2 regions of the Mesorhizobium sp. BR115XR7A genome follow, and region 1 is predicted to be linked to the other one. Evidence: riboswitches for the same ligand, from Rfam matches in the RefSeq annotation. Region 1 holds a riboswitch; the other holds the start of a gene.
What was found. Region 1 has a riboswitch for S-adenosylmethionine ahead of LB557_RS16430 (O-succinylhomoserine sulfhydrylase). Riboswitches for the same ligand answer to the same signal wherever they lie in the genome.
Positions count from the first base shown of each region.

Region 2: another riboswitch for S-adenosylmethionine. It lies ahead of metX (homoserine O-acetyltransferase MetX); the one in region 1 lies ahead of LB557_RS16430 (O-succinylhomoserine sulfhydrylase).

Region 1 covers NZ_JAIUHW010000007.1:69,357-75,977, reverse strand. Annotated here, with positions in the region: gene LB557_RS16445 (Hsp33 family molecular chaperone) at 1-639, shown strand, start outside; gene apaG (Co2+/Mg2+ efflux protein ApaG) at 714-1,106, opposite strand; gene LB557_RS16435 (ceramide glucosyltransferase) at 1,326-2,477, shown strand; gene LB557_RS16430 (O-succinylhomoserine sulfhydrylase) at 2,508-3,698, opposite strand; SAM riboswitch at 3,755-3,832, opposite strand; gene LB557_RS16425 (2'-deoxycytidine 5'-triphosphate deaminase) at 3,992-5,086, shown strand; gene araD1 (AraD1 family protein) at 5,234-6,226, opposite strand; gene mmsB (multiple monosaccharide ABC transporter permease) at 6,430-6,621, opposite strand, start outside.
Region 2 covers NZ_JAIUHW010000005.1:93,979-100,599, forward strand. Annotated here, with positions in the region: gene LB557_RS12185 (DUF2125 domain-containing protein) at 1-215, shown strand, start outside; gene LB557_RS12190 (sugar kinase) at 219-1,151, shown strand; gene LB557_RS12195 (prephenate/arogenate dehydrogenase family protein) at 1,148-2,083, opposite strand; gene hisC (histidinol-phosphate transaminase) at 2,107-3,216, opposite strand; SAM riboswitch at 3,355-3,432, shown strand; gene metX (homoserine O-acetyltransferase MetX) at 3,550-4,719, shown strand; gene metW (methionine biosynthesis protein MetW) at 4,841-5,455, shown strand; gene LB557_RS12215 (glycosyltransferase family 2 protein) at 5,739-6,621, shown strand, end outside.

The DNA of each region.
Region 1 (6,621 bases):
GGCGAGACGTCCCAGCAGACGCTGCTTGGCAGCGGCGTGCTGGCGCTGACCATCGACCAGGGCGCCCATACTCAGCGCTACCAAGGCATCGTCCAGCTCGACGGCGAAACGCTGGAAGACGCGGCGCGCACCTATTTCCGTCAGTCGGAACAGATCCCGACCGATATCAGGCTCTCGGTCGCCAAGCTGCTGACGCCCGGGATCGGCGGCGCGCGCGAGCAATGGCGCGCCGGCGGCATCCTGGCGCAGTTCCTGCCGCAATCGCCCGAGCGCATGCGCATTCCGGACCTGCCGGGTGGGGACGGCGATCCGCGCGAGGAAGTCCACGATCCGGCCGATAATTCCTGGCAGGAACTCCTGGCCTTGCTCGGCACCATCGAGCCGACCGAATTGATCGACCCGACCATCGGCGCCGAGCGGCTGCTGTATCGTCTGTTCCATGAGCATGGCGTGCGCGTCTTCGGCGGCGTTCCCGTGGCCGACCAGTGCTCATGCTCCCGCGACAAGATCCGTGGCATCCTCGAAGGCTTCTCCGCGCAGGAGATCAAGGACAGCACCGAGGATGGCGGCATCCATGTCGCCTGCGAATTCTGCTCGACGCAGTACGACTTCGATCCAGCCGAGTTTGCGGCTCAGTAAAGCCTTTCCTTCTCTCCGTTCCGCGGGGAGAAGGTGCCCGAAGGGCGGATGAGGGGCGGCGCGACCGTCGGCGCTCAGTTCACCGTGCGCCTTGTCCCCGGCAGATCGAGCGAGAAGGCCGGGATGGCGATGTCGAACGTCTCGCCGCGCTTGTTGCGCATCGTGTAGCGTCCGACCATGATCCCGGAGGGTGTCGAGAGCGGGCAGCCGGACGTGTACTGATAGCTGTCGCCGGGATTGAGTTCCGGCTGGTCGCCGACAACGCCCGGCCCGCGCACCTCCTCGACCCGGCCGGCACCATCGGTGATGTGCCAATAGCGCGACAGAAGCTGCACGAACTCGTCAGACTGGTTGTCGATCGTTATCTGATAGCCCCAGACGTAGCGGTTCTCCTGGGGATCTGAACGATCCTCCAGATAGAACGGCCTGACCTGCACTTCGATGTTGCGCGTCACGGCGCGGTACATGAGCGGCTCCAAAACAATCCGACGACTTTCGACGCTCGCGGTGAGCAGGTCAACGTGCGCGTCTTGTCGCGCCTGGGATTGAAACGCAGGTGCCGGCAAAGAATGTCATTTAAGTGACACACGACAATGGTGGTGTGCGCGAACCGGGCGACTCGGCCCTCTGTCGAACTGTTGAAAACGGCCGCGACGCGGGCCGACTTCCGGAGTGACCAGATCTCGATGGAACTCACTCTCATATCCGCCTCGCTTTCGACCGCACTCATCCTCTCGAACGCTGCCAGCATCCTGCTTGCCGCTTCACAGCTGAAACGGCGCACCACGATTGCCCCGCCGGCGGGCAGATCGCCGGCGGTGTCGATTGTCGTCCCGTCGCGCGGCGTCGAGCCATTCACACATGAGACGCTGGAACGCGCCTTCGCGCTCGACTGGCCGCGCTACGAACTGATCTTCTGCGTCGCCCATGCCGACGACCCGGTGGTGAAACTGATAAACAGGGCGATTGCCCGGTTTCCGCAGGTGCCGGCCCGGCTGTTGATCGGCGACGATCGTGTCAGTGCCAATCCAAAGCTCAACAATTGCGTCAAAGGCTGGGAAGCGGCGCGCCACGACTGGGTCATTCTTGCCGATTCCAACGTTCTGATGCCTCGGGACTATGTCGAGCACATGATGGCGGCGTGGCAGCACGGTACCGGCCTTGTCTGCTCGACGCCGATCGGCTCCAGGCCAGATGGTTTCTGGGCCGACGTCGAATGCGCCTTCCTCAACACATTGCAGGCCCGCTGGCAGTATGCCGGCGCGGCGCTCGGCCTCGGCTTCGCGCAGGGCAAGAGCATGCTGTGGAACAAGCCGATGCTGGACGCCAATGGCGGCATACGCGCGCTGGCCGCCGAGATCGCCGAGGACGCCGCCGCAACCAAGCTGGTGAATGGCCTCGGCCTGCGTGTCAACCTCGTTGCCGCCCCCTTCGAGCAGCCGCTCGGCCAGCGCACGTTTGGCGAAATCTGGTCGCGCCAGGCCCGCTGGGCGCGCCTGCGCCGCGTCACCTTCCCGCTGTTCTTCGCACCCGAGATCCTGACTGGTGCGGCAGTCCCGCTGGCTCTTGCGCTGATTGCCGCGGCGAGCGCCGGCGTCAGCCTCTGGGCAACCGCGATTGCCGTGCTGACGGCATTCTATCTTCCGGAATGCGCTCTGGCCCTGGCCAAGGGTTGGCACGTCTCGACGGGCATGATCGCGGCGACGGTCGCGCGGGACGTCATGCTCCCGGCCATCTGGGCGCGCGGCTGGCTCGACGGCGCCGTCGACTGGCGCGGCAACGCCATGACCATCCGGACCAAGACGGCGGAACTGGAGGAGACGCCGTCGAGCGCCTAATCGCTGCTGACGACGCTGCCTGGACCAAACCTATTTGGTGGCCTTCAAGGCTTGCGCGATATCTTCCAGCAGATCGTCCGTATCCTCCAGGCCGACCGACAGCCTGAGCGTACCGGGCCCGATGCCGAGTTCGGCGCGGGCCTCATCGCTGAGGTTCTTGTGGGTGGTCGTCGCCGGATGGGTGATCAGGCTCTTGGCATCGCCCAGATTGTTCGAGATCAGCACGATGTCGAGGGCGTTCTGCAGGGCGAAGGCCGCCGGCTTGCCGCCCTTGACGTCGAGGCAGATCAGCGTCGAGCCACCCGACATCTGCTTCTTGACGATATCGGCCTGCGGGTGGTCGGCGCGGCCGGGATAGATGACGCGGGCGATCTGCGGCTGCCCGGCCAGGAAGTCGGCGATCCTGCCGGCGCTCTCGGTCTGCTGGCGCACGCGCAGCGGCAAGGTTTCCAGGCCCTTCAGCAGCGTCCAGGCGTTGAACGGCGACAGGCTGGGACCGGTGTGGCGGAAATAGTCGTGCAGGTTCTCGTCAATCCACTTCTTGTCCGACAGGATGACGCCGCCCAGGCAGCGGCCCTGGCCGTCAATGTGCTTGGTGGCCGAGTAGACGACGATGTGCGCACCAAGCTGCAACGGCTTCTGTTGCAGCGGCGTGGCAAAAACATTGTCGACGACCAGCCGCGCGCCGATCGAATTAGCAAGCGAGGCGACGGCGGCGATGTCGACGACCTCGAGCGTCGGGTTGGTCGGACTTTCCAGGAAGAACAGCTTGGTGTTCGGCCTGACCGCCTTTTCCCAATTGGCGATCTCGGTGCCGTCGACCAAGGTCGCCTCGATGCCATAGCGCGGCGCCAGCGTCTCGACCACCCAGCGGCAGGAGCCGAACAGCGCGCGCGCGGCCACGATGTGGTCGCCGGCCTTGACGCTGCACAGAAGGGCAGCCGTCACCGCCGCCATGCCCGACGCCGTGGCGCGCGCGTCTTCGGCGCCTTCAAGCGCGCACATGCGCTTTTCGAACATGTCGACGGTCGGGTTGGCGTAGCGCGAATAGATGAAACCAGGCTCTTCGCCCTTGAAGCGGGCCTCGGCGGCCTGCGCCGTCTGATAGACATAACCCTGGGTCAGGTACATCGCCTCGGAGGTTTCGCCGAAGCCGGAACGCAGGGTTCCGCCATGCACGAGTGCCGTCTGAGGTTTCCAGTTGCGCTTCTTGGTGCTCATAGCTTTGTTCCAGACACAAAAAAACCGGCCGCGAAAGTCGCAACCGGTCCATACGGCCTTGCGGCCCGACGGTCCTTTAGCGACTTGTTTAACGTGGCTGCAAGCCGACCGGCCAAATCACCACGGGATAACGACCCTTTAGACCCGCGCCACGCTTGCGTCAATTGCCGGCTTCATTAAGACGTTTGTACCAAGGCAGGTTCCGCAGAAGTGCCCGGCGGTTTTGCGGCAAGAACCTGCAACAAACAAGAACCTGCAACGAATAGAGACCAGTCTTGGGGCGGAGCCAGACTTTGCGGCAGACAGGCATTCTTCCCGATCAGGACATTTCGGCGCTGTTCCGGTCCGGCGCGCTGAAGTCGCCGCGTGCGCTCGATGCCGACCAGATCCAGCCGGCGAGCCTTGATCTCAGATTGGGCGAAAAGGCCTGGCGGGTTCGCGCCTCGTTCCTGCCCGGTCCCAACCACAAGGTGTCGGAAAAGCTCGATCGGCTGCAACTGCACGAGATCAGTCTGACCGAAGGCGCGGTCCTCGAAACCGGCTGCGTCTATATTGTGCCGCTGCTCGAAAGTCTGGCCCTGCCGGCTGACATTTCGGCCTCGGCCAATCCGAAGAGCTCGACCGGGCGGCTCGACATCTTCACCCGCGTCATGACCGATCGGGGCCATGAGTTCGATAAGATCGCCGCCGGCTACAACGGTCCGCTCTATCTCGAGGTCAGCCCGCGCACCTTTCCGATCATCGCGCGCACGGGTTCGCGCCTGTCTCAAATCCGCTTTCGCACCGGCAACGCGCTGCTTTCGGAAGCCGAGTTGCATGAGCTGCATCGTGCCGAGATGCTGGTCGCCACGGAGCCGCCGAACATTTCCGGCGGCGGCATCGCGCTGTCGATCGACCTCAATGGCGACAAGGATGGGCTGGTCGGCTATCGCGGCAAGCACCACACCGGCCTCGTCGATGTCGACAAGCGCGCCGCGCAGGATGTCCTCGACTTCTGGGAGCCGATCCACAAGAGCCGCGCCGGCGAACTGGTGCTCGATCCCGACGAGTTCTACATCCTCGTCAGCCAGGAGGCGGTGCATGTGCCGCCGCTCTACGCCGCCGAGATGACGCCGTTCGATCCGCTGGTCGGCGAGTTTCGCGTCCACTATGCCGGCTTTTTCGATCCGGGTTTCGGCCATTCGGCGGCCGGCGGCACCGGCAGCCGGGCGGTGCTCGAAGTGCGCAGCCACGAAGTGCCGTTCATCCTCGACCACGGCCAGATCGTCGGCCGGCTGGTCTACGAGCATATGCTGAAGCGACCGCAGGCGCTCTACGGCACCGATCTCGGCTCGAACTACCAGGCGCAGGGCCTGAAGCTGTCGAAGCATTTCCGCGCCGTGCGCTAAAGTCGAAGCTGCCGACCTCGCTCTTGTGGGAGAGATGCCCGGCAGGGACGAAGGCGTGACTGAAACCTATTGCTAGATCGGCGGGACAGCGCCCCGCTCTGGCTTGCCAGCCATTCCCCACGAGAGGGGAATCACGCGCTCATGGCTTCAAAGCGCCTTCACCGACACCTTCACCGGCTTCTCGATCTCGAGCGGGTTGCGCAGCGGCAGTCCGAAATCCCCGGCCTCGATCTCGAACACGTCGCCGGCTTCCGTCTTGATGCCGTCGGCGAAGGATAGCGTCGCGGTGCCGAACATATGCACATGCACGTCGCCAGGCTGGCGGAAGGCCGAATATTTGAAGTGGTGGTGTTCGAGATTGGCGATGGTGTGGGACATGTTCGTTTCACCCGACAGGAAGGGCTTTTCCCACAATGCCTTGCCGTCGCGCAGGATACGCGACGTGCCGCGGATGTCCGAAGGCAGGTCTCCGATCAGGATCTCCGGACCGAAGGACGCATTGCGCAGCTTGGAGTGGGCGAGGAAGAGATAGTTCACGCGCTCGGTCACATGGTCCGAGAATTCGTTCGACAAGGTGAAGCCGACGCGGAACGGCGCCCCGTCATCGCCGATGACATAGATCCCGGCGACCTCGGGTTCCTCGCCGGCATCCTTGGCAAAGGCCGGCGACATGAGCGCCGCGCCAGGCGCGACCGCCATGGTGCCGTTGCCCTTGTAGAACCATTCCGGCTGCACGCCGACCTGGCCTTTCGCGGGCTTGCCGCCTTCCAGTCCCATGCGGAACATCTTCATGGAATCGGTGAGTTGCTCCTCGCCGTCGGTGCTGAGCTTCTTGTGCATGGAATCGCGCGTCGCGGCCGACCCCAGATGCGTCAGCCCGGTGCCGGTCAAGTGCAGATGCGCCGGGTCGGGGTGGTTGATCGGCGACAGCAGGCGCCCCCGCTTGTAGGCGGCGTCGAGATCGATCGTCTCGCCAAGCCCCTTGCGTTCGATCAGGGCGGCCAGGCCGACGCCGGTGCGGGCAGCCTCCATCGCCAGCGAATAGACGCTGCGCGCCCCGTTGATGATCCGGGTCTTCCCGCCGCTGCGGGCAACGACACGGATCGTCTCGGCGTCGTCGAGAATCTGCGAGATCAGCATGATCAGTCCTCTCTCATTTATCTGTATCCGGCTGCCGATGGGCAAATCCTAACCGGCGCGGCGCGGAAACGCGCCACGGTTGAAACGCTTCGTCCGGATTGCGTTCGCGAGCCTGGTCCTTCCCCGGACTTCTTGGTGCCGACGGGCTGCCGGCAGCCTCGCGATCTAGAACCCGTATGCCTCCTAGTCCTCGCCCCCGGCCCTCAAGCCTTGTTCTTGTTGTAGACGTCGAAGATGACGGCCCCGAGCAGCACCAGGCCCTTGACCACCTGCTGCCAGTCGACATTGACGCCCATGATGGACATGCCGTTGTTCATCACGCCCATGATGAAGCCGCCGACCACCGCGCCGATGACCTGGCCGACGCCGCCCATCGCCGAGGCGCCGCCGATGAA
Region 2 (6,621 bases), on a different contig from region 1:
GTCTCGTCGACGCCGACCTGATGATCAGGATCAAGGATCCCAAGGCGGTGGCATCTATTCTTGCCGGCGCCATACCCGAGCAGAAGAATGCGATCGAGCAGGGTTTTGGCGCCCTGGCGCTGCTTGGCAGCGAACCGTCCATGCCGCTGAAAGTGGTCAAGGGCAAGGCTTCCCTCGGCTTCATTCCGCTGGGCAAGATCAAACCGGTCAACTAACGGATGGCGGGGCCGGCAAAGCTGCTGAGCGTCGGCGCACTGACGCTTGACACCATTCTTCGTGTCGAATCACTGCCCACGCATCAGGGAAAATTCATCGCCTCGGACGGCATCCAGATCGCCTCGGGCATGGCCACGAGCGCGGCCTGCGCCGCGCATCGCCTGGGTGCCGAGGTGTCGCTATGGGCTAGCGCCGGCGACGATCCGGTCGGCGATCTGCTGATTGCCGGGATAGAGGCCGAGGGCGTCGATTGCAGCCATGTACGCCGCGTCAGCGGCGCCCGCTCGGCACTGGCCTCGATCCTGGTCGATGCGCATGGCGAGCGGATCATCGTGCCTTTCTACGACGCGCGCGCGCAGGCCGATCCCGAGGTTTTGCCGTTCACCGACATAACGGCATTCGACACCGTACTGGCCGACGTGCGCTGGCCGGGCGCCGCGGCGCTTGCCCTTAAGACGGCGCGGGCCGCCGGCCGCCCAGCCATACTCGATGCCGATACCGCGCCCCTGGCGGTGCTGGAACGATTATTGCCGCTGGCCTCGCACATCGTCGCCTCGGAGCCGGCGGTCCGCATTATATGCGGCCACGCGCTGGATCTGGAGACCGCCTGCATCGATTTGGCGTCCCGCACCGATGCGTTCGTCGCGGTCACCGGCGGCGCGGCGGGTACCTGGTGGTTCGACCGAAGCGCCGGATCGTCCCGCCATGTCGAGGCACCGAGGGTCAAGGCGGTCGACACGCTGGCCGCCGGCGATGTCTTTCATGGCGCCTTTGCCGTCGGGCTGGCGGAAGCCATGGCGGTCGAGCACGCACTGCGCTTTGCCAGCGCGGCCGCCGCGCTCAAGTGCCTGCGCTTCGGCGGCCGGCTGGGCGCGCCGGATCGAGCGGAGACGCTCGCCATGATGGCAACGGCCTGGCCGGTTGAAATCACCTAGCTCTTTGCCGGATGCTCGACCGCCTGGCGGCCAAAATCGGGCGCGTCGATATCCTGGCCCGCCTCGATGATCGAGCGGCGCACGGCGCGGGTGCGGGTGAACAGGTCGAAGAGCTTGTCGCCGTCGCCCCAGCGGATGGCGCGCTGCAGGAACGCCAGGTCTTCCGAGAACCGCGCCAACATTTCCAGGATGGCATCCTTGTTGTGCAGGCACACGTCCCGCCACATGGTCGGATCGGAGGCAGCCAGACGCGTGAAATCGCGAAAACCGGAGGCGGAATATTTGATCACTTCCGTCTTGGTCACCGATTCCAGATCGTCGGCGGTGCCGACGATGTTGTAGGCGATGATGTGCGGCAGATGCGAGACGATGGCCAGCGTCATGTCGTGATGCTGCGGGTCCATAGTGTCGATGTTGGCGCCGCAGCGGCGCCAGAATTCCGACAGCCGTTCCAGCGCTTCCGGATCGGTGCGCGGCACCGGCGTGAAGATGCACCAGCGGTTGTCGAACAGGTCGGCAAACCCGGCATCCGGGCCGGATTTTTCGGTGCCCGCCAGCGGATGGCCAGGAATGAAATGGACGCCTTCAGGCACATGCGGCTGCATCTGCGCGATGACCGAGGCCTTTGTCGAGCCGACATCGGTGAGGATCGCCCCCTTTTTCAGCGCCGGCGCGATTTCCTCCGCTACAGCGCCGGATGAGCCGACCGGCACGGAGACAATGACCAGATCGGCATCGCGCACCGCGTCCCCGGCATCGGTGGTGTAGGAATCGCCAAGGCCCAGTTCCTCGGCTCGCTTGAGCGTTGCCGCACTGCGCGTCGAGATGGCGACATGGCGAGCCAAACCCTCGCGTCGGATGACACGGGCCAGCGACGAGCCGATCAGGCCGATGCCGACCAGCGCGATCTTTTCGAACATCGGTGATGCCATGGTGTTCCAGCTCTTTAGACGTTCTAGCTTTTCAGGAATGTCGTGAGCGCGGCGACAACGCCGCGATTGGCCTCTTCAGTGCCGACGGTCATGCGAAGCGCGTTGGGAAAGCCGTAACCTGAAACGCGCCGCAGAATATAGCCGCGCGCGCTCAGATAATCGTCAGCCGCCGCCGCGGAATGCTTCTGATCGTCGGGAAAATGAATGAGCAGGAAATTGCCGACGCTCGGCGTCACGCGCAGCCCAAGTCTGGTCATTTCGCCGCTCAGCCAGGTAAGCCAGGTCTCGTTATGCGCCACGCTACGCTCGACATGGGCACGGTCGCGGATCGCGGCGATGCCGGCCTCGATCGCTGTCGCATTGACGTTGAAGGGGCCGCGCACACGATTGATGGCGTCGACGATATGCAGGGGACCATACATCCAGCCGATGCGCGCGCCGCCGAGCCCGATCTTGGAGAAGGTGCGGGTCATCACCACGTTCTCGGCGCTGCCGGCCAGCTCGATGCCGGCTTCGTAGTCGTTGCGGCGGACATATTCGGCGTAGGCCGCGTCGAGCACCAGGAGCACGTTTCCCGGCAGTCCGGCATGAAGGCGGCGCACCTCCTGGAACGGCACATAGGTGCCGGTCGGGTTGTTGGGATTGGCCAGGAACACGATTTTCGTGCGCGGCGTGACGGCCGCCAGCATCGCGTCGATGTCGGCGCGCTCGTCGGTCTCCTTGACCACGACCGGGGTGGCACCTGCCGACTGGATGTAGATCTTGTAGACCATGAAGGCGTGTTCGGTGAACATAGCCTCGTCGCCGGGCGCGAGATAGGTCTGCGCCAACAGGCCGAGGATCTCGTCCGACCCGTTGGAGCAGATGATGTTTTGCGCGTTGAGGCCATGCACCTCGGCGATAGCCTCGCGCAACCGCTTGGCGCTGCCGTCGGGATAGATGTCGAGTTTGCCGGCGACCTCGCGCGCGGCCTCGATCGCCTTCGGCGAAGGCCCAAGCGGATTCTCGTTCGACGACAGCTTGTAGACCTTGGCCACACCGGCGGCCGCCGAGCTTTTGCCGGGCACATAGGCCTCTATGTCCATGATGCCCGCGCGCGGAGTTGGACGTGCCTGATCCGGTGTCTGGTTCATATCTTGCAAAATCCGTCGAAAACGCCTCCATCCGGAGGCCGCTGCGGAAATACAAGCCATGGCACGCAATGTCGAGAGGTGGCAGTGGTGCCAGCCGCCGCCATTGACGGCGAGGCAGGCGGGTTCTAGAAAGACGATTGACAGTTCCGTGGTGATTTGGCCGGTCGGCTTGCAGCCACGTTAAACAATTCGCTAAAGGGCCGTTTGCGTGACGTAACCGGCTTTGCGAAGGCAATGCCGGTTTTTTGTTGTCCGCGACCGGCCGGACGGACGCATCGGCGGCGGAGATCGGCAGCGATTTCCACGAGCGCACGGTGCAGCAAGAGAGACGTGATGGCCGCTCTGCGTGCAGGAAAGACCAACAACGAGGCCGACCAACCGTCGAGCCCGGTGTTACGTTTCGGACCCGACAAGCCGCTCAAGCTCGACGCCGGCACGCTGCTGTCGCCGTTCCAGATCGCCTACCAGACCTATGGCACGCTGAACGATGCCCGCTCCAATGCCATCCTCGTCTGCCACGCGCTGACGGGCGACCAGCATGTCGCCAGCACCAATCCGGTAACCGGCAAGCCCGGTTGGTGGGAAGTGCTGATCGGACCGGGCAGGATCATCGATACCAGCCGTTTCTTCGTCATCTGCTCCAATGTCATCGGCGGCTGCCTGGGTTCCACCGGCCCGGCCTCGACCAACCCGGCCACCGGTAAACCCTATGGCCTCGACCTGCCGGTCATCACCATCCGCGACATGGTGCGCGCGCAGCAGATGCTGATCGACCATTTCGGCATCGAGAAACTGTTCTGCGTGCTCGGCGGCTCGATGGGCGGCATGCAGGTTCTGGAATGGGCGTCGAGCTATCCCGAGCGCGTGTTCTCGGCGCTGCCGATCGCCACCGGGGCGCGCCATTCGTCACAGAACATCGCCTTCCACGAAGTCGGGCGGCAGGCTGTGATGGCCGATCCGGACTGGCATGGCGGCAAATATTTCGAACACGGCAAGCGCCCGGAGAAAGGGCTGGCGGTGGCGCGCATGGCCGCCCACATCACCTATCTGTCGGAAGCCGCCCTGCACCGCAAATTCGGCCGCAATTTGCAGGACCGCGAAGCGCTGACCTTCGGCTTCGATGCCGACTTCCAGATCGAGAGCTATCTGCGCCACCAGGGCATGACCTTCGTCGACCGCTTCGATGCCAACTCCTATCTCTACATGACGCGGTCGATGGATTATTTCGACCTCGCCGCCGACCATGGCGGCCGGCTGGCCGACGCCTTCGCCGGCACGAAAACCCGCTTTTGCCTGGTGTCCTTCACATCGGACTGGCTGTTCCCGACCGAAGAGAGCCGCTCCATCGTCCACGCACTCAACGCCGCTGGCGCCTCGGTATCCTTCGTCGAGATCGAGACCGATCGCGGCCACGACGCCTTCCTGCTCGACGAGCCGGAACTGTTTGCCGCCATCAACGGCTTCATCGGCTCGGCCGCGCGCGCCAGGGGGCTCAGCGCATGACCCCGAAAAGTTGCAGACGTTTCGGATCAAGGTCATGCGCCAAACAGGACGGCGAAGCCATGACCCCGAAAAGTTGCAGACGTTTCGGACCAAGGCCATGCGCCGTCCACGAGGCGAAGCCATGAGCGTCAACGGCAGCCAACGCGTCGACCTCGAGGTCGTCGCCAACCTCATCCCGCCGCAATCGCGTGTGCTCGACGTCGGCTCGGGCGACGGCTCATTGCTCGAATTGCTGCAGGACACCAAGCAGGTCGACGGTCGCGGACTCGAGCTGTCGCAGCGTGGCGTCAACGAATGCGTGGCGCGCGGTCTCAGTGTCATCCAGGGCGACGCCGACACCGATCTCGAATTCTATCCCGACAAGGGCTTTGACTTCGTTGTCCTGTCGCAGACCCTGCAGGCCACCCGCAACCCGAAGCTGGTGCTCGACGAGCTGCTCAGGATCGGCAACCGGGCAATCGTGTCTTTCCCCAATTTCGGTCACTGGCGGGTGCGCCTGTCGCTGTTCGTCAAGGGCCGCATGCCTGTGACCAGCGACCTGCCCTATTCCTGGTACGACACGCCCAACATCCACTTCTGCACGATCCGAGACTTCGTCAATTTGTGCGAAGAGCTTGGCGCGACAGTGGAGAAGGCGACCGCGCTCGACGCCAACGGCCAGAAGATCGGCCTGTCGATGCCATGGTGGTTCTGGAATTTCTTTGGCCAACAAGCAGTGTTCCTGCTGAAGCGATAATGAAATGCGCGACGCCCGCAGGCGCGACTGCCAATCCTTGAGGGTGGCCGCGCGCCTTTCAGCAGGTGCGAAAGTGTTGCAGTTGAAGCGCCATGAGCTGGAATTCATCATGCCTGGTCGGTCGAACGACGGCACGACGGGGTGACATGGCAGGTTGTTTTTTGTAGCGTCGCACCGAATCCGATGAGGCCCATCCAGGGGGAAGTCCGATCCATTTAGCCATCCCGATGATCAAAGGACCTGGCGCGAAGGGTGTTTACGCGCTGGAGGCGACCGACGTGATATGATCGGGAAGACCGAACAGGCGCCCCTCGTCACGGTGATCACGCCGACTCACAACCGGCGCGAAACGGTGCTCCGCGCCGTCGAAAGCGTGCTTTCCCAGAGCATGCCGCGATTTGAACATATCGTCGTCGACGATGGTTCGACGGACGGGACCGAGGCGGCGCTCGCCCGCATCCATGACCCCCGGCTGATCTATGTCGGCGCGAAGTGGCGCGGCGCCAATGCCGCCAGGAATGCCGGCATCGAGCTAGCCCGGGCGCCCGTGGTGACTTTTCTTGATTCGGACGATCTCTTCCTGCCGCACCGGCTCGAACGGACGCTGGCATGGTTCGACGACAATCCAGCGCTCGAAGTCCTGCTCTCCTCATATGTCTCGGTGAAGGGTGGCCGCGGCACCGCCTGCGTTAACCGCGGCGCTTTCCTGAACCCGCCAATGCTGGAGCGGGCGGTGGTCGCGCAGACGGCCTTCATAGCCGGATCGGCTATAACAGCCAGACGCGAGGCTTTGCTGGCCATCGGCGGCTATGACAGCGACATTCCCCGGATGCAGGACCGCGAGCTTCTGCTGCGCTTCGCACAGCGCTTCGGCGCGCAATTATCGGAAGATATCGACTGGACGAAGCACAATTCGCAGAATTCGATTTCAGGCCGCAGGGACGGCTATGTCGAAGCCTACGCGATCCTGATGAGTAAGCATCCGCACATCGCTCGCTCCTACCCCCATGTCCCTCCCTTTATGATCACGCGGCAGATCATCGCCGATATTCTCCGGGGGCGAATACCACAGGCATTTGCAGGATACATGGCCAACCGCTCGTCTGATGCGCTTGGTTATTCATTGCCGGAACTGATCAACGGTTATCTCCACGGCCGCCGCTGGC